Regions from separate parts of the Rhodoferax potami genome, predicted to be linked through region 2. Evidence: predicted binding sites of a transcription regulator. Region 2 holds the regulator's gene; each other region holds the start of a gene.
The links. The regulator FNR, encoded in region 2, switches genes on or off when oxygen is low (the NO sensors DNR and NnrR bind a similar motif). The targets are predictions, from matches to a motif close to TTGATNNNNATCAA.
Positions count from the first base shown of each region.

Region 1 (7,048 bases), 770 kb from region 2:
TCGATATGGCGCGCCACGATGACGAGCACCACCACGGTGGCGACCACGCCAACCACTGCGGTTTGCTGGGCAATGTTGTAAAGGTTCTCGGGGGACATAAACAGTCCGCCGGACAAGATGTTGAACACGATGGCAATCGCTGCCAACACGGTGCCCATCATCACCAGACGCCAATCGATGGACGCCTGTTTCAAGGAATTCATTACGGGGTTCACAACGCTTCTCCGCCAGACATAAAAAAACCGCAGGCTGCTACCAACCCGCGGTTGGGGGGCAAGTCAACTCCGCGCGCCAAGGTAGCGCTACCAGGGCGTCCGCGGAACTGGCTAAGCCAGGCCGCTGGGCGCGCCCCCCTTGAGGGGGGAGCCGCGTAGCGGCTCAGGGGGGGCCTACTATTTACAAGCTGCGGGAGCCTTGGCGGCGTCTACGCCCTTGCACAGGTCGTCCTTCTTGATCCAGCCGGCTTTCACCACCACATCGAGGTTCTTGGCGGTTATCGGCACGGGCTTCAAGAACTGGGCTTGCAGGGCCACTTTCTTCTCGCCACCGCTCCAGGTTTGGGCCGCTGCCACCTTCTGGCCCTTGGCCAAGACCACCGCAGCAGCGGCAGCGTCACGGCCCAGGTCGCGGGCGTCTTTCCAGACCGATACGGTCTGGCTGCCCAGAGCCACGCGGTTTAGCGCGGCATGGTCACCATCTTGGCCGGACACCGGAATGCCCTTGATGCCCTTGGCCGTCAAGGCCGCCACCACACCGCCGGCGGTGCCGTCGTTAGAGGCCACCACAGCGTCGATCTTGCCGCCGGTCTTGGTGATGATTTGCTCCATGTTTTTCTGGGCCACTTCGGGCTTCCAGCCGTCGGTGTATTCCTCGCCCACGATCTTGATGTCGCCTTTCTTCACCGCTGCATCAATGATTTCTTGCTGGCCACCGCGCAGGAAGTTGGCGTTGGGGTCGGTCGGCGAGCCCTTGATCATCACGTAGTTGCCCTTGGGCTTGGCTTCCAGAATGGCGCGGGCTTGCATGCGGCCCACTTCCACGTTATCGAAGGTGATGTAGAACACGCCGGGCGCTTCAATCAGGCGGTCATAGGCCACCACGGGGATCTTTTGCTGGGCCGCTTTGTTGATAGCGGGCAGGATGGCGTCTTTGTCCATCGCCAGAATGATCAGGGCCTTGGCGCCCTTGGCAATCAGGCTGTCGATGTCGGCCAATTGCTTCTCGGGGGAGCCACCAGCGTCTGCGCTGATGTAGCTGGCACCGTCTTTGGTGAGCTGGGCTTTGATCGCGGCTTCGTCCGTCTTCCAGCGCTCTTCCTGGAAGTTGGACCAGCTCACGCCCACCACTTGGGCAAAAGCACCCGCAGCGCCCAAGCTCAGGGCGAGTGCGGTCAGTGTTGTCTTCAATTTCATCGTTGTCTCCAGTGATTGGGTCTGTCCCAGACCTTTGGTTTTGGAAGGACTCTGCCGAGTCATCGCACCGATTTAAATGCGAAACCGGCATTTAGTAAGAGCGACAAACTAATTGTTTGAGACTTCGTTCTTTCCGCGAATAGGGATAAACCCGACATAGTTTATCGATCGAACTTAATAAGATTGGCTCGACTATTCATACTTCATAAAGGTTTGCGGCGTGCGACTTTCCCTCCCGTTTTTGCCCGGCTCGAGCCTGGGGCTGGCGCTCTTGTGTGGCGCGGCCGCTTGGGCTCAGGTGCCTGTGTCCGGCCCGCTGCCATCCATGCCCCGCTTTCAGGAAGAGACCGACACTGCCGGCCTGCAAAGCCGCTTTGAAGGCGAGGGCGAATACATGGTGGGTGGCGGTGTGGCCACCTTTGATTGCGATGGCGATGGCCTGCCCGAGGTGTATGTGACCGCTGGGGTCAACAAAGCCAAGTTTTACCGCAACCGCAGCGCGCGGGGCGGCGCACTCAAGCTGCAAGAAGACCGCTCGGGCTTGGAGCTCACCAATGCCGTGGGTGCCTACCCCCTCGATGTGGATGGCGATGGCCAAACTGATCTGGTGGTGCTGCGCGTGGGCGAGGTGCAGGTCTACAAAGGGCTGGGCCAGTGCAAGTTCGAGCGCGCTAACGAGGCCTGGAACATTCGCACCGACAACGGCTGGCACACCGCGTTCAGCGCTACATGGGAGGCGGGGCAACGCTGGCCCACACTGGCATTCGGCACGTACACCGACCGCAGCAAACCCGACTTTCCATGGGGTAGTTGCACGCCGGGCCTGTTGCTGCGCCCCCGCGAGGGAGGTGGCTATGGGGCGCCGCAGCCACTGCAACCGGGGCACTGCGCCTTGTCGATGTTGTTTTCGGACTGGAACCGCTCAGGCACCGCTGCACTGCGGGTGAGCAACGACCGCGAGTACTACAAAGGTGGGGAAGAGCAGCTGTGGCAACTGGCGCCGGGCCAGGCGCCTGCGCTGTACACCGCGGCCCAGGGCTGGAAGCCGCTGCAGATCTGGGGCATGGGTATTGCCAGCCATGACCTGACGGGCGATGGCTACCCCGAGGTGTTTTTGACCAGCATGTCCGACAACAAGCTGCAAACCCTGGAGGGCGGCGCTCAACAGCCCCGCTACACCGACATGGCTTACAAGCGCGGCGTCACTGCCCACCGCCCCTATGTGGGCGGCGATGTGCATCCCAGCACTGCGTGGCACGCCCAATTTGCCGACCTGAACAACGATGGCTTGGCGGACTTGTTCATCGTCAAAGGCAATGTCTCCACCATGCCCGACTTTGCCACCCTGGACCCCAACAACCTGCTGTTGCAAAAGGCCGATGGCAACTTTACTGAGGTGGGTAGCCAAGCGGGTCTGGCTAGCTTCAAGCGGGGCCGCGGCGGCATGGTGGTGGATTTGAATGGCGATGGCTTGCTCGATGTGTTGGTGGTCAACCGCTGGGACAAGGCCCAGGTCTGGCGCCAGTTGCCTGCTGCCACAGCAGGTAGCCCGGCCGTCGCGGGCCACTGGCTGCAGCTGCGCTTGCGCCAAGCTGCGGGCAACCGCGATGCGGTGGGCGCCTGGGTGGAACTGCGCTGGGGCGAGGGCGATGCGGCCCGCGTGATCCGGCAAGAGTTAACGGTGGGCGGCGGCCATGCCAGCGGCCACCTTGGGTGGATGCATTTCGGTGTGGGTGATGCCACCCGTGTGCAGGTCCGGGTGCAGTGGCCGCACAGCGCATGGAGCGAGTGGGCCAGTGCAGACACCAATGCGTTTTACCAATTCAGCGAGGCGGGCTTGCGCCCGGCAGGACAGCCATGAAAACCTTCTGGATTCGCTGGGTAGCTGCCATCTGCATCGCGTTGGCTGCGGTGCCGCTGGCAGCACAAGCACAGGTACAAGGGCAAGCACAAGCGACATTGCCTGCACCGGTGCAGCAACCGGCTGCGAGCTACGGCGCACAAGTGGCTACCGAATGGTTCAGCCTTGCCTTGCAACTGACACAGCAGACCCCGGGTTTCAGCCCGCCGGTGGCGTCGCGGGCTTTGGCCTATTTGGGCTTGACCCTGTACGAGTCGGTGGTGCCCGGTATGCCGCAGCACCGCAGCCTGGCGGGGCAGCTCAACGAGCTGCAATCGCTGCCATGGGTCCAGCCGGACGAGGTCTTGCACTGGCCTACCGTGGCCAATGCGGCGCTGGCCACCATGACGCGCATGATGTTTCCCAACGCGAGCGCTGAAAACAAAGCCCGGATCGACCTGCTGGAGCGCAGCCTGCCGCTCAAGCTGGCGCGGGACTTTGACCCGTCCCGCGTGACCCCCGAGATCACCAACCGCTCGGAGACTTTCGGCAAGCTCATGGCCATGGCGATCATGACCTGGGCGCGCACCGATGGCGGGCACGAGGCCTGGGGCCCCTTGCGCCGCCATCAGCTCAACTATGTGCCGCCCAGCGGCGAAGGCACCTGGAGTGCCACGCCCCCCGCATTTGCGCCGCCCCTGTTGCCGTGGTGGGGCGATGTGCGGCCGTTTGCGCTGCCCAGCGCCACCACCTGCCCGGCGCCGCCGATTCCGGCCTATTCCGAGGTGCCAGGCTCGGCGTTTTACAAGGAGGCGGAAGAGGTTTATCGCATCAGCAACCAGGCCACCCAGGCGCAGCGCCAGGTGGCGCTGTATTGGGCGGACGACCCGCTCAAAACCCCCACCCCCGCAGGCCACTGGGCCTTCATTGCGGGCGACCTGCTGCAGCAGCGCCAAGGCAACCTGGCACTGGCTGCGCAGACTTATGTGCAGCTCAACCTTGCGATGGCGGATGCCTTCATTGCCGGGTGGAAAACAAAATACACGGTAAACCTGCTGCGGCCTGTGACCTATGTGCAGCTGGTGCTGGACAGCAACTGGGTGCCGGGCTTGATGCACACGCCGCCGTTTCCCGAATACCCTTCGGGCCACTCGGTGCAGTCCAGCGCGGCAGCGGCGGTGCTGGACAAGGTATTTGGCGCGGGCCAACCCTTCACCGACAACACCCACAACGACAGGGGCTGGGGCCCGCGCACCTTCGCCAGCTTCCAGGCGGCTGCCAACGAGGCAGCCCTGTCCCGCCTGTATGCGGGTATCCATTTCCGAAGCGGCATCGAGGGTGGCAAAGTGCAGGGCCGCTGCGTAGCGCAGCAGGTGCTGGCGCTGAAGCTGCTGCGATAGCGCCTACGCGTCGCCTAAGCCTCGCCCACGCCGATTGGCGCAGGCGCTCGCATCACGATGCGGGTGAACAGCCGGTCGTACACCGGGTCGCGCCGGCCTTTTGTGGCCAGTGGGTCGCGGTTGGCCTCGAAGGCTGCGTCCAGCTCGGCCCAATCCTGGTCGGAGAGGGCGGTCTGGGCCACTGGCAGGATGGCGGTTTCTTCCAGCTGCATGTGGGCCATGTAAGACTGCACATAGCGGCGCACTGCGGTGTCAAAGGCGGCGCGCCGGCTCTCGCCAATCAGCTCCCAGCCCAGGAGCAGGTGCTGCAGGTCGCGTACCGCCGTCTCGCTGTGGGCGTGGTCGGCCTCAAGCTGGATGATGGCGTCCATCACCTGCGGTGCGACCCGAGCCACCCGGGGGAACAGCAGGTTGGACTCCTTGGGGTGGTGCAGTTTTTCAGGGAACTCATCGATATAAAACAGCATGGCGCGCACGACATCGAAAAACGACTCGGCCTCGTCGCCGGGGCCACGGTCCAGCATCATGGTGAGTGACTGCAGCATGGCCTTGAGCGCGGCATGCTCGTCCCTGATGATTTGCAGGCTGCTTTGTTTCACGGGTGTCTCCTCGGGTCTTTTGCCAGAGCTTCCCATGCCGGCGCGCTACAGGGGTTGATGCAAGTCAACAGAGGCGGCCATGGCTGCCGTGAATCGTGTGCTTGGGTACCATCAAGGGGCACGCTACTCCACGAATTCTTGTCATGACTCCACGCGCTCTTGTTTCTTCCCCCTGGTTTCGCCGTTTGGCGTGGGGGCTCGGTGCTTTGCTGGCCCTGTGGGCGCTGGCCTGGGCAGCGGTTCCGGCATTGGCCAAAAGCCAGGCCCAAAGCCGCCTGGGCGAGCTGCTGGGCCGGCAAGTCACTGTCGGGAGCATTGCGTTTTCACCCTGGTCGCTGGAGCTCACGGTGCGCGATCTTGCGGTGGCTACCGCGGATGGCAAGGGCGCACAGTTCTCGCTGGACCGGGTGTATGTGGATGCAGAGGCGCAGTCCCTGTTCCGGCTGGCGCCGGTGATTGATGCAGTCACGGTAGACGCGCCCAAAGTGCAGCTCACCCACCTGGGCGACGGCCGTTACGACATTGACGACATCCTCGAGCGACTGAGCAAACCCGACGACACCCCCGCCGGCCCCACCCCCAAATTTGCGGTCTACAACCTCACCCTGAACCAGGGCAGTGTGGATTACGCCGACCGCGCCGGTGGCGCAGAGCGCCAGCACACCCTGCGAGACTTGCAGATCAGCCTGCCGTTTTTGAGCAGCTTCGACTCCAAGCGCGATGTGCTGGTCGCGCCCCGCCTGGCCTTTGTGCTCAATGGCAGCCGCTTCGACTCCGAAGCCGAGGGCACGCCGTTTGCCCAAAGCCGTAAGGGCGATGCCGCACTCACCATCCGCCAGCTGGACTTGGCGCCTTATCTGCCCTACCTGCCCGCCAACTTGCAGGTCAAACCCCAAAGCGCAGTGGTAGATGCCGACATCCAACTGGGCTTTGTGCAGAGCCCGCAAACGGCGGTGACCTTGTCGGGCACGGTCACCGTGAGCCGCTTGGCAGTGCAAGACACCAAGGGCAAACCCCTCTTTTCTGCCGACAGCCTGCAAGTGGGGCTGGCCGATGTGCGCCCGCTGGAGCGCAGCGTGAAGCTCTCGGGCATCACGCTCAACGCGCCAGTGCTGAATCTGGTGCGCGCGGCCGATGGCAACTTGAACCTGCTGCCACCCGGCCCCGCCAAACCGAGTGCTCCTAAAAAGATAGCTGCTCGCGCAGATTCTGCGAGCGCTAGTGCCCCAAAAGATGCCGAAACATCAGCGCCTACCCCCTGGGCACTCCAGCTCGATACGCTGGCCCTGAAAGATGCATCGATAGACTGGACCGACCAAATCACCGCCCCCGCCACCCGCTTGGGGCTGCGGGATTTTCAGGCCACGGTCTCCAAGCTGCAGTGGCCCATGAAAGAAGCCGCTACCCTGGACTTGAAGGCCCGCTTGCAAAGCCTGGCTGCGGGCGCCAAGGCACCCGTGGCCCAACTCAGCCTGCAAGGCGAGGGTACGGTCGGTGCGGGCAAGGCCGAGGCTAGCGTGTCGGACTTTGGGCTGGGGCTGGTGTCGGGTTATGTGTCGCCCTACTTAGTGCCAACCTTGCGCGGGCAGGCGGACACCCGGGTGAACATCGCTTGGGATGGCGAGCGCCAGACTGCGGTCGTGCAAAAGTTGGCTTTGCGCGATGTAGCGCTGGTCGGCGACAAGCCGGCTGCGGAACCCCGCGTGAATGGCAACAACGACGGCCCCAGCTCAGGCGATATGCCGCAGTTCAAGCTGCTGGAGGTGAGCGATGTGCGGGTGGACACCCAAGCCCGCA
Region 1 covers NZ_JAVBIK010000001.1:2,645,069-2,652,116, forward strand. Annotated here, with positions in the region: gene RAE19_RS12725 (sugar ABC transporter permease) at 1-203, opposite strand, end outside; gene xylF (D-xylose ABC transporter substrate-binding protein) at 393-1,412, opposite strand; gene RAE19_RS12735 (CRTAC1 family protein) at 1,633-3,273, shown strand; gene RAE19_RS12740 (vanadium-dependent haloperoxidase) at 3,270-4,652, shown strand; gene RAE19_RS12745 (hemerythrin domain-containing protein) at 4,667-5,251, opposite strand; gene RAE19_RS12750 (DUF748 domain-containing protein) at 5,395-7,048, shown strand, end outside.
Region 1: RAE19_RS12745 (hemerythrin domain-containing protein) is a predicted target of FNR. The motif match lies at 5,306-5,319, and genes of this name have one in related genera.

Region 2 (7,048 bases):
GTTTTTCAAAGCCGTCAAGGGATCCGTCAGGGTCTGCTCCTGCAGGTCATGGTTGAGCTCTTCAATGCGACGCTGCTGGTTCTCCAGTTGCTGGTGGCGCAATGTCTGCGCCTTGGTCACTAGCTCCAGCTCGGCATTCACGCGGCGTAACGCCAACAACTGCACCACCTGGCGGGAGAGGGCCTGCAAGGCCTCTGACTGGCGCTCGGTCAATTTGCGGGGCACCCTGTCGATCACGCATACCGTGCCGAGTGCTGCACCCGAAGGGGTGAGCAGCGGCGCGCCGGCATAAAACCGGATACCCGGGTCGCCAGTCACCAGTGGGTTGTCTACAAAGCGCGCGTCCTGCTGGGTGTCTGGCACCTCCATCACCCGGTCCGGATCCAGAATGGCGTGGGCACAAAAGGCCTGACCTCGCGGCGTTTCCATCGCATTCAGGCCCACACGGGCCTTGAACCACTGGCGGTCTTCATCAATTAGGGAGATCAGGGCGATCGGCGTGTCGCAAATGTAAGAGGCCAGCTTGACCACATCGTCATAGGCCTGCTCAGCAGGGGTATCCAGAATCTTGAAGCTGCGCAGGTCTTCGATCCGAAGCTTCTCTTCCGAGTGGGAGGGGTCTAGCATGCAGGCGGACTTTCGTTGGGTCTGCGTAAGCAGTAGGCCGCCTGAAAACGGGGTTGTTCAGGGCTAGCCGGTGGCGCACCACGGAGCTTTATTGTGCACCAATCCCATCCACAAAGCCCACCCTGAGGCTACTGCCAAGGCCGCGCCGGCCAGGCGGATACCCCACGTTCCATCGCCCATGCGGGACAAACCCAAGCGCAGCCACAACCACGGCCCCGCCATCATGGTCAGCGAGGTGCCCAGGGCGAAAAGTGCCATGGTTGCTGCACCGGACAAGGGCTCGCCCGACAGGGATGCCAGCAGCAACGCCGAATACAGCAAGCCGCAAGGCAACAGGGACCACACCACCCCCAACCCCAGGGGAGCGGCCAACACGCCCCCTGCCCCGACTTTGCGCACCCTGGCCCAGACGCTACGCGCCCCTGCCTGCAACCACAGGGGCTGACGCCCAGAAAACAAAAGCACCAACCCCAATACAGTGGCGGCCACATGAAGCAAAGACCACACTGGCCGGAGCGCAGCAGACTGCACGGTGAGCCAACCCAAACCCTGCACCGATGCTGCGGCCAAGGCACCGAGTGCGGCATAGCCAATGACCCTGCCCGCCTGGAAGCTCAACATGGCCGGTGTCCGCCGGGGTCCAGCTGCCTGCCCGATGCCGGCGCACGCCGCACCGCACATAGCAATGCAGTGAGGCCCACCCACCAAGCCCATGAGCAATGCTGTCACTGCCAAAGAAGATTGCATCCGGACGCGTCAAATGATTTTGGAGAAGCGGGCACGGGTGCGGTCCGTCTGGAGATAACGGTCAAACACCATGGCCACGGCCCGCACAAAAAACCAGCCCTGGCTGGTGACTTGAATTCCCGTGTCGTCCAAGGACACCAGTCCCTGCTCTTCCAGCCCCCGCAAGGTTTCGAGCTCGGCGGCAAAGTAGCTCTTGAAGTCCAGCAAATAGGCAAGATTGATCGACTCAAACTGCAAATTGCCTTGGCACATCAGCGCCATGATCACTGCGCGACGAACCAGATCGTCCCGCGTAACCGCCATTCCCCGCACGATGGGAAAACGGCCTTGGTCCAGGTAGTCGTAATACTCTTCCAGCGTTTTAGCGTTCTGGCTGTAGGTAGCGCCGATGCGGCCGATGGCAGACACGCCCAAAGCGATCAAGTCGCAGTCGGGCTGGGTGCTGTAGCCTTGGAAGTTGCGGTGCAGGCGCCCTTGCCGCTTCGCCACTGCCAACGAATCGTCCGGCAGTGCAAAGTGATCCATGCCCACATACACATAGCCCGCCCCCATGAAAGACGCCAAGGAATGCGCCAACATGGAGACCTTGGAAGCAGCACCCGGCAACTCCACAGTCGCAATACGGCGCTGAGGCTTGAAGCGCTCAGGCAAATGGGCGTAGGCATATAGCGCGATACGGTCCGGCCGCAAAGCGTTCACCTGAGCCAATGTGCGGTCAAACGACTCGGGGCTCTGGCGGGGCAAGCCGTAAATCAGGTCCACATTGATGGACTCAAACCCGCGTGCGCGTGCCGCCTCTACCAAGGCAAACACCTGATCGGCAGGTTGCACCCGGTGTACGGCCTTTTGCACCGCAGGGTCAAAATCCTGCACCCCGAAGCTCAGGCGGTTGAAGCCGAGTTCGGCCAGGGTATCCAGGCGCGCAGCGTCTACCGTCCGGGGATCTACTTCAATGGAATACTCACCACCGGCGACAAAGCTGAAGTTGCGGCGCAGCATCGCCATCAGCTCCCGCAGCTCGGTGTCACTCAAAAAGGTGGGGCTACCGCCCCCGAGGTGCAACTGGCTGACGGACTGCCCAGTACCCATCAACCGGGTGTGTAACTCCACCTCCCGTGTCAAATAGCGTAAATACGTGGCCGCTTTGTCATGGTGCTTGGTGATAATTTTGTTGCAGGCGCAGTAGTAGCACAGCGATTCGCAAAACGGAATGTGCACATACAAAGACAAAGGTAAGGCCAGCGCGGCAGCACCGGAGCGGCGTTGCAATAGTGCTTGGGAGTAATCGTCCGCGCTGAACGCCTCTACAAAGCGGTCGGCGGTCGGGTACGAGGTGTAACGTGGCCCGGAAACATCAAAGCGGGTCAACAGTTGTTCTGAAATGGGTGCGGAACCAAGGGCTGCGTTCATGAATACTCCAAGCTAGCGCACAGACTGTGAACGAAACAGCCTTCAGGCTCCTTGATTTACATCAAGGAGTTTCAGGATGACCCGGACCATAATTGACTTGCATCAGGGGAACACCATGCTCGAACACGCAATGCCTACCGCCAAGTCTCAGGACGCCCACGCTTCTATCGCCATCACGCCGGTGGGAGCCGGGGCATTGAATACCCACACCATCAAGGTCGCATGCTCCAACTGCAACCTGCGCGAGCTGTGCATGCCCTTGGGCCTGAGCCCCGCCGAACTCGACAAAATCGACGACGTGGTCGCAAGCCGCCGCAAAATCAAACGCGGCGCAACCCTGTTTCGCAACGGTGAAAAGTTCACCAGCCTCTATGCCATCCGCACCGGTTTCTTCAAAACCTGCGTAGCCTCTGAAGACGGGCGCGACCAGGTCACCGGTTTTCAAATGGCGGGAGAGGTCGTCGGACTCGATGGCATCGTGAACGACCACCACACTTGCGACGCCGTGGCTCTGGAAGACGCAGAGGTCTGCGTCATGCCCTTCGACCGGATTGAAGAGCTGTCGCGCGAGGTGACTTCGCTGCAGCGCCATGTCCACAAAATCATGAGCCGCGAAATCGTGCGCGAAAATGGCGTCATGCTCCTCTTGGGCAGCATGCGGGCCGAAGAGCGACTCGCCGCATTTCTGCTGAACCTGGTGCAACGCCTGCACGCCCGCGGCTTCTCGCAGTCAGAACTGGTGCTGCGGATGACGCGTGAAGAAATTGGCAGTTACTTGGGCTTGAAACTCGAAACCGTGAGCCGCACCTTCTCCAAGTTCGTGGACGACGGAATTGTGGAAGTCAAGCAACGGCACGTGCGCATCCTGAACACCGATGCCCTCAAAGACATCGTCAACCCCAAAGTCTGCAACTGAGCGATAACACGCTCGCTAGTTGTTGACGTCTGCAGCGCTCATAGCGAGCAAAGCCGTGAGCGCGCTAGAAGCCAGCGTCACCCCCCAGAACACGAAAAACGCCACGGTGTAAATTCCTTGGCGTGACAGCGGCAAAGCCGCGTCGTTCCAATGCAGATCGTGGGGATCGATGAATGCGAACACCACGATTTCCAGCACGCCTGCCGCCAGAAAAGCGGGCCACACGACAGCCATCCATGGGGCTCTCGGCATCACGTTGCTCCTTGCCTACCGCTCAACGGGCAGGCGCAGCGGCTGGCACGATGCCAGTAGCTGCATGGTTACGGGCCTGCATGGCGGGTGCCAGGCTTTCAGGTTGGGTGGCCAGGGTCTTGTTAATGTCCAGGCCAGTCTGGTAATAGTTTTCATCGACGACCGGGTCCATACCGCGGGCGGCCAGATAGAAAGTCAGGAAGCTCGCCACCACCACGATCAGCGGGCCGGACACCACCAGCCACACATGGCCGAACTTCCACCAGGGGGCTGCGGGGGTCGATGAGCTTGACGGGTTGGTCATAAAGTGGCTTTCTTAACGCGGAACTATGAATACGGACTTCTCGGTTACCACGGCAGCGTCAGGGGCCGATTTCACCGTGAAATGGATGGGATGCGATCCCGGAGTTGCACCTTCATACGGCAACTGCACGCGAATCGCAATCCAGCGGGATTCGGTCGGGCCGACTTCCATGCTGGAATCGGTGGAAAGCGTCAGGTCCGGCAAGCCCTCGGCGCTCACCTCAAAGGTTTGGTGGGTCTCCCGGGCGTTCATGATCTGCAGGCGGTACACATTCTCCAGCCGGCCGCCCGACACGATGCGGGCCAGTGTGCTGCGGTCGCGCTCCACGTCCACCTTGAAAGGCGCGCGCATCCACAGGCTGACCAGCATCGCCAGCACCACCGCCAGCAGGACACTGCTGTACACCAGCACCCGGGGGCGCAGCACATGGCGCAATATATCGGCACCACTCCAGCGCTGGTTCACTGCATTCTGGGTCGAGTACTTCACCAGACCACGGGCGTAGCCCATTTTGTCCATGACGGTGTCGCACACATCGGCACAGGCACCACAGCCAATGCACTCGTACTGCAGCCCCTTGCGGATATCAATACCGGTCGGGCAGACCTGCACACACAAGCTGCAGTCGATACACGCGCCCAGCTTGAGGGTGGAGAGATCGGCTTTCTTGGAGCGCCCGCCACGGGGTTCTCCGCGCAATTCGTCATAGGTCACGATCAGGGTGTCTTTGTCAAACATGGCACTCTGAAAGCGCGCATACGGGCACATGTATTTGCAGACCTGCTCACGCATGTAGCCGGCATTGCCATAGGTGGCAAAACTGTAAAACAGTACCCAGAAGGTTTCCCAAGGGCCCATGGACAAGGCGAAGAGCTCCATGCCCAGGCTGTGGATGGGCGTGAAGTAGCCCACGAAGGTAAAGCCTGTCCATAAGCCAACAGCAATCCACATGCATTGCTTGGCGGCTTTGCGCCAGACTTTGTCGAGTGTCCAAGGGCCCGCGTCACGCCGCATGCGGGCAGACCGGTCCCCCTCGGCCAGCTTCTCCAGCCAGAGAAAGATTTCGGTGTAAACCGTTTGCGGGCAGGCGTAGCCGCACCACAAGCGCCCGGCCACCGCCGTAAACAAAAACAAGGAGAGTGCAGAAATCACCAGAATGCCGGTGAGGTACACAAAGTCCTGCGGATACAACACGAGGTTGAAGATATAGAACCGCCGTGCCCCGAGATCGAACAGCACCGCCTGGCGCTGCCCCCACTCCAACCACGGCAATCCATAAAACACCAGCTGGGTCAGAAACACCAGCGCCCACCGCCACTTCGAGAAGTAGCCCGATACGCTGCGCGGGTAGATTTTTTGATGCGCTTCGTACAGGGCAATCGTCTCCTCGTCGGCACCAGGTGGCGGGGCAATAGACCCCTTGTCCGGTGACGCGACGATCGGGATGATCTTCTTCTCGGCAGTAGAGGCAGGTGCGTTCAAGGAATATCCTTCAGGGTTCAGCCAGCGTTACTTGGCCACACCGGTGTTGGAGAAGCCCCATACATAGGACGACAACACCTTGATTTGCGCGGGTGAGAGCTTCTGCACCTGTGCAGGCATTTGGTTGACCTTGCCGTTGTTCACGATGTTGATGATGGCGCTCTCGCCATAGCCATGGAGCCAGATGTCATCGGTCAGGTTGGGCGCACCCAACGCAGGGTTGCCTTTTCCGTCGGAGCCGTGACAGGCCGCGCAAGCTGCGAACTTGGACTTGCCCAAGTTGGCCCGCACCGAATCGTGCGGACTGCCTGACAAACTCAACACGTAGTTGGCCAGGTTTTTCACGTCATCACCCGAACCCACTGCCGCCGCCATGGGAGGCATCTGGCCGACACGGCCCTGGTTCAGCGTCTCCATGATTTTCTCGGGCGAGCCACCATGCAGCCAATCGGCATCGGTCAGGTTGGGAAAACCTTTGGAACCCCGGGCATCGGAGCCATGGCACTGAGAGCAGTTGTTCATGAACAAACGCTCGCCAATCGCATGGGCTTGCGGGTCTTTGGCGATGTCCTCAGCCGACATGGCGTCAAAGCGCGCATAAATCGGCGCAATGTCGGCCTCCCCCTTGGCAATTTCCGCTTGGAACTGACCGCTAGAGGTCCAGCCAAGTTTGCCGGCTGAAGCGCCCAGACCCGGGTAGAACGCGAGGTAAACCGCAGAAAAAATGATCGTAATAACGAACAGCCCGACCCACCAGCGTGGCAGAGGGTTGTTCATCTCGCGAAGGTCACCGTCCCACACGTGGCCGGTGGTGTTGTCGTGGGCGGTCATGGCTTTGGCTTTGCCACTGAACCACAAGAGGAACAGGCAGGCTGCAATGCCGATGACCGTTACGGCGGTCACATAGACCGACCAGAAGTTGCTTGTGAAGTCACTCATTTTGATTCCTTACGAGGCTCAGTCCTGCTCAAACGGCAGATTGGCGGCGTCCTGAAAGTCGTGGGCACGGCTTTTCGACCAGGCCCAACGGACAATCGCGATAAAGACCACGAAGCTGATAACCGTGGTGACGGAGCGCAGGGTGTTGACATCCATATCCATGTGATTCCCCTTATTTCAGCGCCAGGCCCAAGACCTGCAAATACGCGATCGTGGCTTCGAGTTCAGTTTTGCCCTTGACCTCTTCAGACGCCTTGGCGATCTGCTCGTCGGTGTAGGGCACGCCCACCTTGCGCAGTGCGCGCAGGTGCGATGGCAGGCTTTCCGCGTCCACCAGGTTTTTCTCCAACCAGGGGTAGGCCGGCATGTTG
Region 2 covers NZ_JAVBIK010000001.1:3,414,391-3,421,438, reverse strand. Annotated here, with positions in the region: gene RAE19_RS16490 (GGDEF domain-containing protein) at 1-627, opposite strand, end outside; gene RAE19_RS16485 (sulfite exporter TauE/SafE family protein) at 691-1,374, opposite strand; gene hemN (oxygen-independent coproporphyrinogen III oxidase) at 1,384-2,784, opposite strand; gene fnr (fumarate/nitrate reduction transcriptional regulator Fnr) at 2,981-3,700, shown strand; gene RAE19_RS16470 (hypothetical protein) at 3,716-3,952, opposite strand; gene RAE19_RS16465 (FixH family protein) at 3,975-4,256, opposite strand; gene ccoG (cytochrome c oxidase accessory protein CcoG) at 4,269-5,738, opposite strand; gene ccoP (cytochrome-c oxidase, cbb3-type subunit III) at 5,766-6,677, opposite strand; gene RAE19_RS16450 (cbb3-type cytochrome oxidase subunit 3) at 6,696-6,839, opposite strand; gene ccoO (cytochrome-c oxidase, cbb3-type subunit II) at 6,850-7,048, opposite strand, start outside.

Region 3 (7,048 bases), 1.1 Mb from region 2:
GCACTTCACCATCGTCAAGTTCAGGTGGGCGGCCGCCGCGGCGCGGGCTCACGCTGAAGCTGAAATCCTGAAACCGGTGCAGGGTCTGGCCGTTCAGTACCAAAGGGCCGACGGCCGGAATCTCGGCCGCCATCAGCTCGGCGGCAAAGTCGTGCTCTTCCTGAATTTGTGCATCGCTCCAACGCTCGGGGCGGTAGAACTTGGCCACCACCGGCGCGCCGTCTTCGAGCTGGACCTGGTAAACCCGGTTTTCGTACGACGAGAGGGCGGTGAGCCGCCCGTCGCCACGCAAGCCCACGCTCTCCAGCGCGTCGAGCACCACGTCCGGGGTCAGGGTTTCAAAGGGATGGGCGGCGCCGGGCGCGGTGGGGGAGTTCATGCGGGCATTGTCCCCCGCTTTGCCGCCCGGGCGTGGTGCTCCCGGCAGTCCGTTCAGCCTAGCGGGCCGAGGTCGTCGCCGTAGCCGGAGAGGCCTCCCGACTCGGCGTCGGAGTCTGAGTAGCCCGCTGACGCGGTGGTGCGTACGTCTGCACCCAAGTGCTCGAAAGGCAAGGCCTGCTTGACCAGAATCAGGGTGCAGGGCGCCTCCATTGCCACCTTGATCGGCACCGTGGCGACAAAGCGTTGGGTCTTGAGCCCGTGGGTGGCCGCCCCCATGACGATCACGCTCACCTGGTTGCCCCGCGCATAGTCCAGCAGGGCCTGTGCCACGTCGCTGCTCTCGAGGACATGGCACGACATCTGGTGGCCGGGGTGGTCCAGCGGCTGGGCCCATTGGCGCAGCGCACTCAGGTAGCGCCGGTGCACATGGGTTTCGCTCTTGCTGTCGTCCGAGGCGCTGGTCTGGCTGCCGGAGATGACGGTCACACACGCCAGCCGTGCGCCCGGCCGGGTGCCCAGTGATCTGGCGACCGCCTGGCGCAGGCTGTAGAGGGTGGCGTCACTCGCATCTTTGTGCGGCACGGCCACCATGACGATGGGGACTTCTTCGAGCTGTTGGGCCGGCAAGGGGCTGGGCTGGTAGTGCATGCCCGCTGCCTTGATCCATCGCTTGAAATGGGTGCGAAACGGGGTGCCTTGGATGTTGGTGCCGCGCTGGGTGACATGCACCTGGGTCGGGTGTGCCAGGTCAAAGGCCAGATGCGCGGCCGACGGGTAGCGCTTGGCGGCCTCCGGCTCCAGGCAGCGCAAGACCACCTCTTGCAACCAGGCAGGCACTTCCGGGCGGCGCTTGCGTGGCGGCACCGGGTCCATCCACAAGCGCTGGCGCAGGCCGGCCTGGGTCAGCGGCTCCCCAAAGGGCAATTCTGCGGTGCAGAGCTGGTAGAGCATGACACCGATGGCGAATACATCGCTGCGCGGGTCGCCCCGCACGCCAACCACCTGCTCGGGGGCAATCCACGCCGGCGAGCCCACCGCTTTGCGCAATTGCTCGGCCAGCAGATCCGGAAAGTGCGCGTGGCAAGAGAGCCCGAAGTCCAGCAGCACTGCGCTGCCGTCCTCGCGGATCAGCACATTGGCGGGTTTGAGGTCGAGATGCACCGTGTTTTGCTGGTGCAGTGCATGGGCGGCGCGGGCTACGGCTGCGCCCAGACGCGTGATGTCGGCCACATCTAGTTGTGGGCCATCCAGCCAGTGCTGCAGGGTGCGCCCCTGCACGTATTCCATGACCAGATAGGGCACGTGCACCAGATCGCCAGCGGCTACAAACCGGGGGGTATGCGGGCCGCTCAGGGCTTGCATGATCTGGCACTCCACCTCGAAGCTGACGATGTTCTCCGCCCCGTCGCCCGCGGTCATGCGGGGGACCTTCATGGCCATGTCAAAGCCGGGCCCCGGCCGCCCGTCGGCATACACGACCCGGTAAATATGGGCCATGCCGCCGGAGTGGATGCAAGCTTCAATACGGAAGCCGTCCAGCACCTCGCCCGGTTCGAGTAGTTTCATCGGCCTTGCTCCAGGCGCTGGGCGAAGAAATCCGGCAGGCCCGCTGCGCGGATGGCCGTGGCCGCCGCGAAATGGTCATACGGCACCCGGTAAAAGGTCAGCTGTTGGCGCTCGGTGTCGAGGAGGGTGTACATGGCTTCAGGCTTGCCGTCGCGCGGCTGGCCGACCGAGCCCACGGTGCTCAGCCAGTGCCGGTGTTTGGGCACCGGTACGGCCACACCAGCCTGCGGGGTGAACTTCATCAGCCCGCTGGTGCCCCGGTAGTACAGGCTTTGCAAATGCACATGGCCGCCGAACACATAGCGCACATCGGGTAGCGCGCCGGCAGCGTTCAGGCTCTCGGTGGCACTGCGCTCATCGTACACATAGCGCCAGAGTTCCGGGGCGTCCACACTGGCGTGTACGAGCAGCACCGTGTCCATGTGGTGGGTCAGGGGCAGGGCGGCGATCCATTCCCGTTGGCTGCTGCTGAGTTGCCGGTGCGTCCAGTCGGCGGTGCTGTCGCCGATGGTTTTGGGTACTGCAGGGGGTGCGACCGCCATGGCGTCATGGTTGCCCTTGAGCACGATGGCGCCTTCTTCGGTGAGCAGCATGATGCGCTGCACCACCTCTGCCGGCTGTGCGCCGTAACCCACCATGTCCCCCAAGAATGCAAATCGCTGTGCTTTTTGCGCGCGTGCATGGGCCAGGCAGGCTTCCAATGCCTGCAGGTTGCCGTGTATGTCGGACAACAAAGCCAATCTCATCGCGTCTCCATCGTTGTTATTCGGGTGATCTGCGCATCATGCTCCGCCGGGCTGACACCAAGTTTGCAGACGCAGGGGCTTGCACCGATTGATGCAGGTCAAAGTCTGCCGCTCCGGGCACTCTTACAGTGCTTGCATGCGCAAAGTCAAACTCCACAAACTCGTGATCGGCCGCCGGGGTCTGGCGTATTCGCTGGGGCTGTGCATGTTGATTTTGGGCATCGGGGGCCTGGGCTTCTGGGTGCTGGAGCCACGCGCAGAAACCTATAGCGACGGCTTGTGGCTGGCTTTCACGACGGCGGCGACCGTGGGCTATGGCGATATTGTGCCCAGCACACACGCTTCACGCTTTTTTGCGGTGCTGGTGGTACTCATGGGGCTGGCGGTGCTGTCGCTGGTGACCGCGTCGGTAGCGGCCATGCTGGTGGAGGTGGAAGAGCGCGCGGTGGACAGTGAGTTGCTGCGCGAAATCCATGCCCTGCGCCTGGAGGTGCGGCACTTGCGCGAGGAGGTGCATGCACAGCAAACTGCAAGCGGCAAAGAAAAAGCCGACGCGCCCTGAGGCGTGCCGGCTTGTGGGGCCTGCGGCGCCGGAGCACCGCAGGGCAGATCGCGATTAAACGATCGTGATGCTCACTTCGATGTTGCCGCGTGTCGCGTTGGAGTAGGGGCAGACTTCGTGGGCTTTGGCCACCAAGGCTTCCGCAGCAGCGCGGTCCATGCCGGGGATGCTGACTTCCAGGGCGACTTCAATGCCGAAGCCTTGGGGGATCTGGCCGATGCCTACCGATGCGTTGATGCTGGTGTCCGCAGGCAGGGCTATCTTCTGGGTGCCGGCCACAAACTTCATGGCGCCAATGAAGCAAGCGCTGTAGCCGGAAGCAAACAGCTGCTCAGGGTTCACACCGCCGCCAGCGCCACCCATTTCTTTCGGCACTGCCAGCTTCAGGTCCAACAGGCTGTCGGAAGTGCGTGTGGTGCCGTCACGGCCGCCAGTGGAGGTGGCGTGGGCGGTGTAGATGACTTTTTCGATCTTGTTGACCATGGTGCTTCTTTCATAAAAGCTGCGTCAGCAGCGGTTGGGGGTAATCGTGAAGGGGTTTAACCGTGTGAGCCGGTCAGCCGGTCACGCAGGGTTTGAACTTGTCCAGTGAGAGCCATGAGCTCCGGCACGGGGCAGCCGCTGGCGGCCACGACACAAGCCGGGATGCTGATGGCCTTGGCTTTCAGGGCGCGGCCTTCGGGGCTTACAAACACTTCCACACGGCGCTCGTCTTGGGCACTGCGCTGACGGCGCAACAGGCCGCTGGCCTCCATGCGCTTTAGCAAGGGCGTGAGCGTTCCGGAGTCAAGGAACAGGCGCTCGCCCAAGGCAGAAACGCTCAGACCATCGGTCTCCCACAGCACCAGCATGACCAGGTATTGCGGGTATGTCAGCTGCAGGGCGTCCAGCAAGGGCTTGTACAGCTTGGTCATGGCCAGCGATGCGGAGTACAGCGCAAAGCACAACTGGTTGTCCAGCCGCAGGGCGGCGTCATTGGCAGGGAGGGTGCGTTTGCTGGGCATGGGTTGAATTGTAGTTGGCAATTAAATTGTGTGCAATTTAATGGTGAAAGCCATGATCGGTTTGGGGCGATGGGTAAGGATGGGCCTGTGGGGGGGCAAAAAGGTGTATTCGCATGCAGCATTGATGCTATCTATTTGATAGCTGCTTGCGCTTTCACTACGGGCGCTGGAGGGTACTTATGAAGAGAAGTGCCCCGGCCACAAGCTAGGGACGGCATCTGGCGCAAAGATGGTTCCAGATTGAATGCAGAAATTCGTTGCGTTCAGAAGCAGTTGTAATGTCGAAGTTCAAGGACATGCGGAGGCGGGCGAAGCCCGCTGTAGCGCGTCCCCTGGAACGCGGTGTTATGCATTACGTTTCATCTTTAGCATGTACCCGATTGCGGCACTGCATGCACCGAAAAAGATGGCCGTGAATAAGCCCATAACTATTTGACTGGGAGAAGTGGCGACGCTCGCGATGAAAATGCCAGCCAAAACAAACAAAGTGGAGCACGTGAAGAGAAGCCACAAAGTTACCTTGTTGTGACCTGCCGCTGAGCTTGTGTAGCCCTCTTTGAGGGTTAGTTTGTCTTCGCTGTAAGGGTACTCGGAAACCAGCGATTTTGAGCCGAAGTAAAACCAGGCACCAAAGATTGGAATAAGAAGGAAAGACCAAGCCCATCCTACGACTACGCCAACAACAATCATTGTTGGTAGAGACACTTTGTAGTAACGACTAAGAAAAGCACGAACTTTTGTTTCAGTCGGTTCGTCTGGAATAACTCGACCCCTACCAAGAACTCCCCAAGGGAAAAATACCGTATTGCCTTTTTGGTCTTTTTTGAAGCTTGCGTTGGTTAAGCCTTGAAAATATCCCATTATTTCCTCCTTAATGCATAACGTAATTTATGCCGCAAAGCGCTGCGGGATAAAGTGGCAGTGTGGTCTAGCAAAATCGGCATTCACTCATATCCAGCGTGCGCAAGTTGCTATCATAAATATAGCAACAAGCCCCGCGGTTTGCCAAACTAGCTTTGGCGTTCCAGTAAGGCGCTGAATATCCCCATTCGGGTGAATTTCTGAACTTCGGCTTCCGCTGTCAACCAGACACCTCATCATTTGGCAAACCGCTTCCGCGTAAGCGCCAACGCCACCCAAAACGACACCACAGCATAGGCCGCCAGTACCGCCAGATGCCGCACCGCATCCGCAGGCCACTGATCCATGAACAGCGGTCGCACTAAGGCCACCGCGTTGGACAAGGGCAACCAGTCGGCGACGACCCGCACCGCAGATGGCAATTGATCCAAGGGAAAAAACACACCACTCAAAAACATCATGGGCGTGAGGAACAGCGTGAAGTAGTAGGTGAAAAAGTCGTAGCCCTTGGCCAGCGCATTGAAGATCAGCGCAATGCAACTAAATGTAATGCCCACCCCCAGCAATATGGGCCAGGCCACCAGCAGCTTGGGACTGTGGCTGATACCGAGCACCAACATCACACCCAAGATGGCCGTCACAGTGAACAGCGACTTGAAAGCCGCCCACAGCATTTCGGCCAGTACCACGTTGTCCAGGCTCACGGGGGCGTTCATGATGCCGTCCCAGGTCTTTTGCACATGCATGCGGCTGAAGGCGGAGTACAAAGCCTCAAACGAGGCAGACTGCATGGCGCTCATGCAAATCGAGCCGCTGGCCAGAAACAGGATGTAGGGCACTTGCTGCCCGTTCACCGTGATCTGCCCGACCAGCGCACCCATGCCGTAGCCGAAGGCGACCAGCCACATCAGCGGCTCGGCAATATTGCCCACCAGGCTGGGGATGGCCAGCTTGCGCCAGACCAGCAGGTTGCGCAAAAACACCGGCCAGAAGCGCATGGATAGCTCGGGCGTGCGCCAGATGCTCTGGGGTTTGAGAAGGCGGGCAGTTGTGGGGGTGCTCATATCAGGCGTCCTCCCGGATCTGGCGTCCGGTCAATTTCAAAAACAGGTCTTCCAGGTTGGCCGGGCGGTGCAGGGTGCGCAACTGCGGATAAGCGACCAACGCCTGCAGCAACTGGGCGGAGTCCTGGGTGTAGAAGAAGACGGTTTCGCCGCTCACCTCCACCCGCGCAGCCAAACTACGCAAGGGGCTGTCTAGCAGCGCGTGGGCGCCAACGCCGAACACCTCTACCACATCAGGCTCTAGGTGGGCGGCAATCAGGTCGCGCGGGGTGCCTTCGGCAATCTTTTTGCCATGGTCCAGCACCAGCAGGCGGTTGCACAGGCGCTCGGCCTCGTCCATGAAGTGGGTGGTCAGCAGGATCGACTTGCCTTGCTGTAGCAGCACCTGCAAGCGCTCCCACATGAGGTGGCGGGCCTGCGGGTCCAAGCCGGTGGTGGGCTCGTCGAGCAGCAGCAGCTTGGGGTCGTTCACCAGTGCGCGGGCCAAGCTCAGGCGGCGGCGCATGCCGCCGGACAGTTCGCCGGGTTTGGCGTTGGCCTTGTGGGTCAGAGCCGCAAACTCCAGCAGCTGCGGAATCCGGGCCTTGATGGCAGCGTCCTTCATGCCAAAGTAGCGGCCATAAACCAGCAGGTTCTCGGCGCAAGTGAAGTCCGGGTCCAGGGTATCGAACTGGGTCACCACGCCCAGTTGCGCTTTGATGGCCATCGCCTCATGGGGCATCTGCAAACCCATCGCAGTGATCGTGCCCCCATCGGGCAGGGTGTGGCCCAAGCACATGCGGATGGTGGTGGTTTTGCCGGCACCGTTGGGGCCGATCACACCCAGGCACTCGCCCGGTGCGATGCTGAAGCTCAGGTCTTTGA
Region 3 covers NZ_JAVBIK010000001.1:2,288,014-2,295,061, forward strand. Annotated here, with positions in the region: gene RAE19_RS10885 (serine/threonine protein kinase) at 1-379, opposite strand, end outside; gene RAE19_RS10890 (serine/threonine protein kinase) at 433-1,947, opposite strand; gene RAE19_RS10895 (metallophosphoesterase family protein) at 1,944-2,693, opposite strand; gene RAE19_RS10900 (potassium channel family protein) at 2,830-3,255, shown strand; gene RAE19_RS10905 (organic hydroperoxide resistance protein) at 3,310-3,738, opposite strand; gene RAE19_RS10910 (MarR family winged helix-turn-helix transcriptional regulator) at 3,795-4,259, opposite strand; gene RAE19_RS10915 (hypothetical protein) at 4,605-5,120, opposite strand; gene RAE19_RS10920 (ABC transporter permease) at 5,357-6,184, opposite strand; gene RAE19_RS10925 (ATP-binding cassette domain-containing protein) at 6,186-7,048, opposite strand, start outside.
Region 3: RAE19_RS10900 (potassium channel family protein) is a predicted target of FNR. The motif match lies at 2,782-2,795, and genes of this name have one in related genera.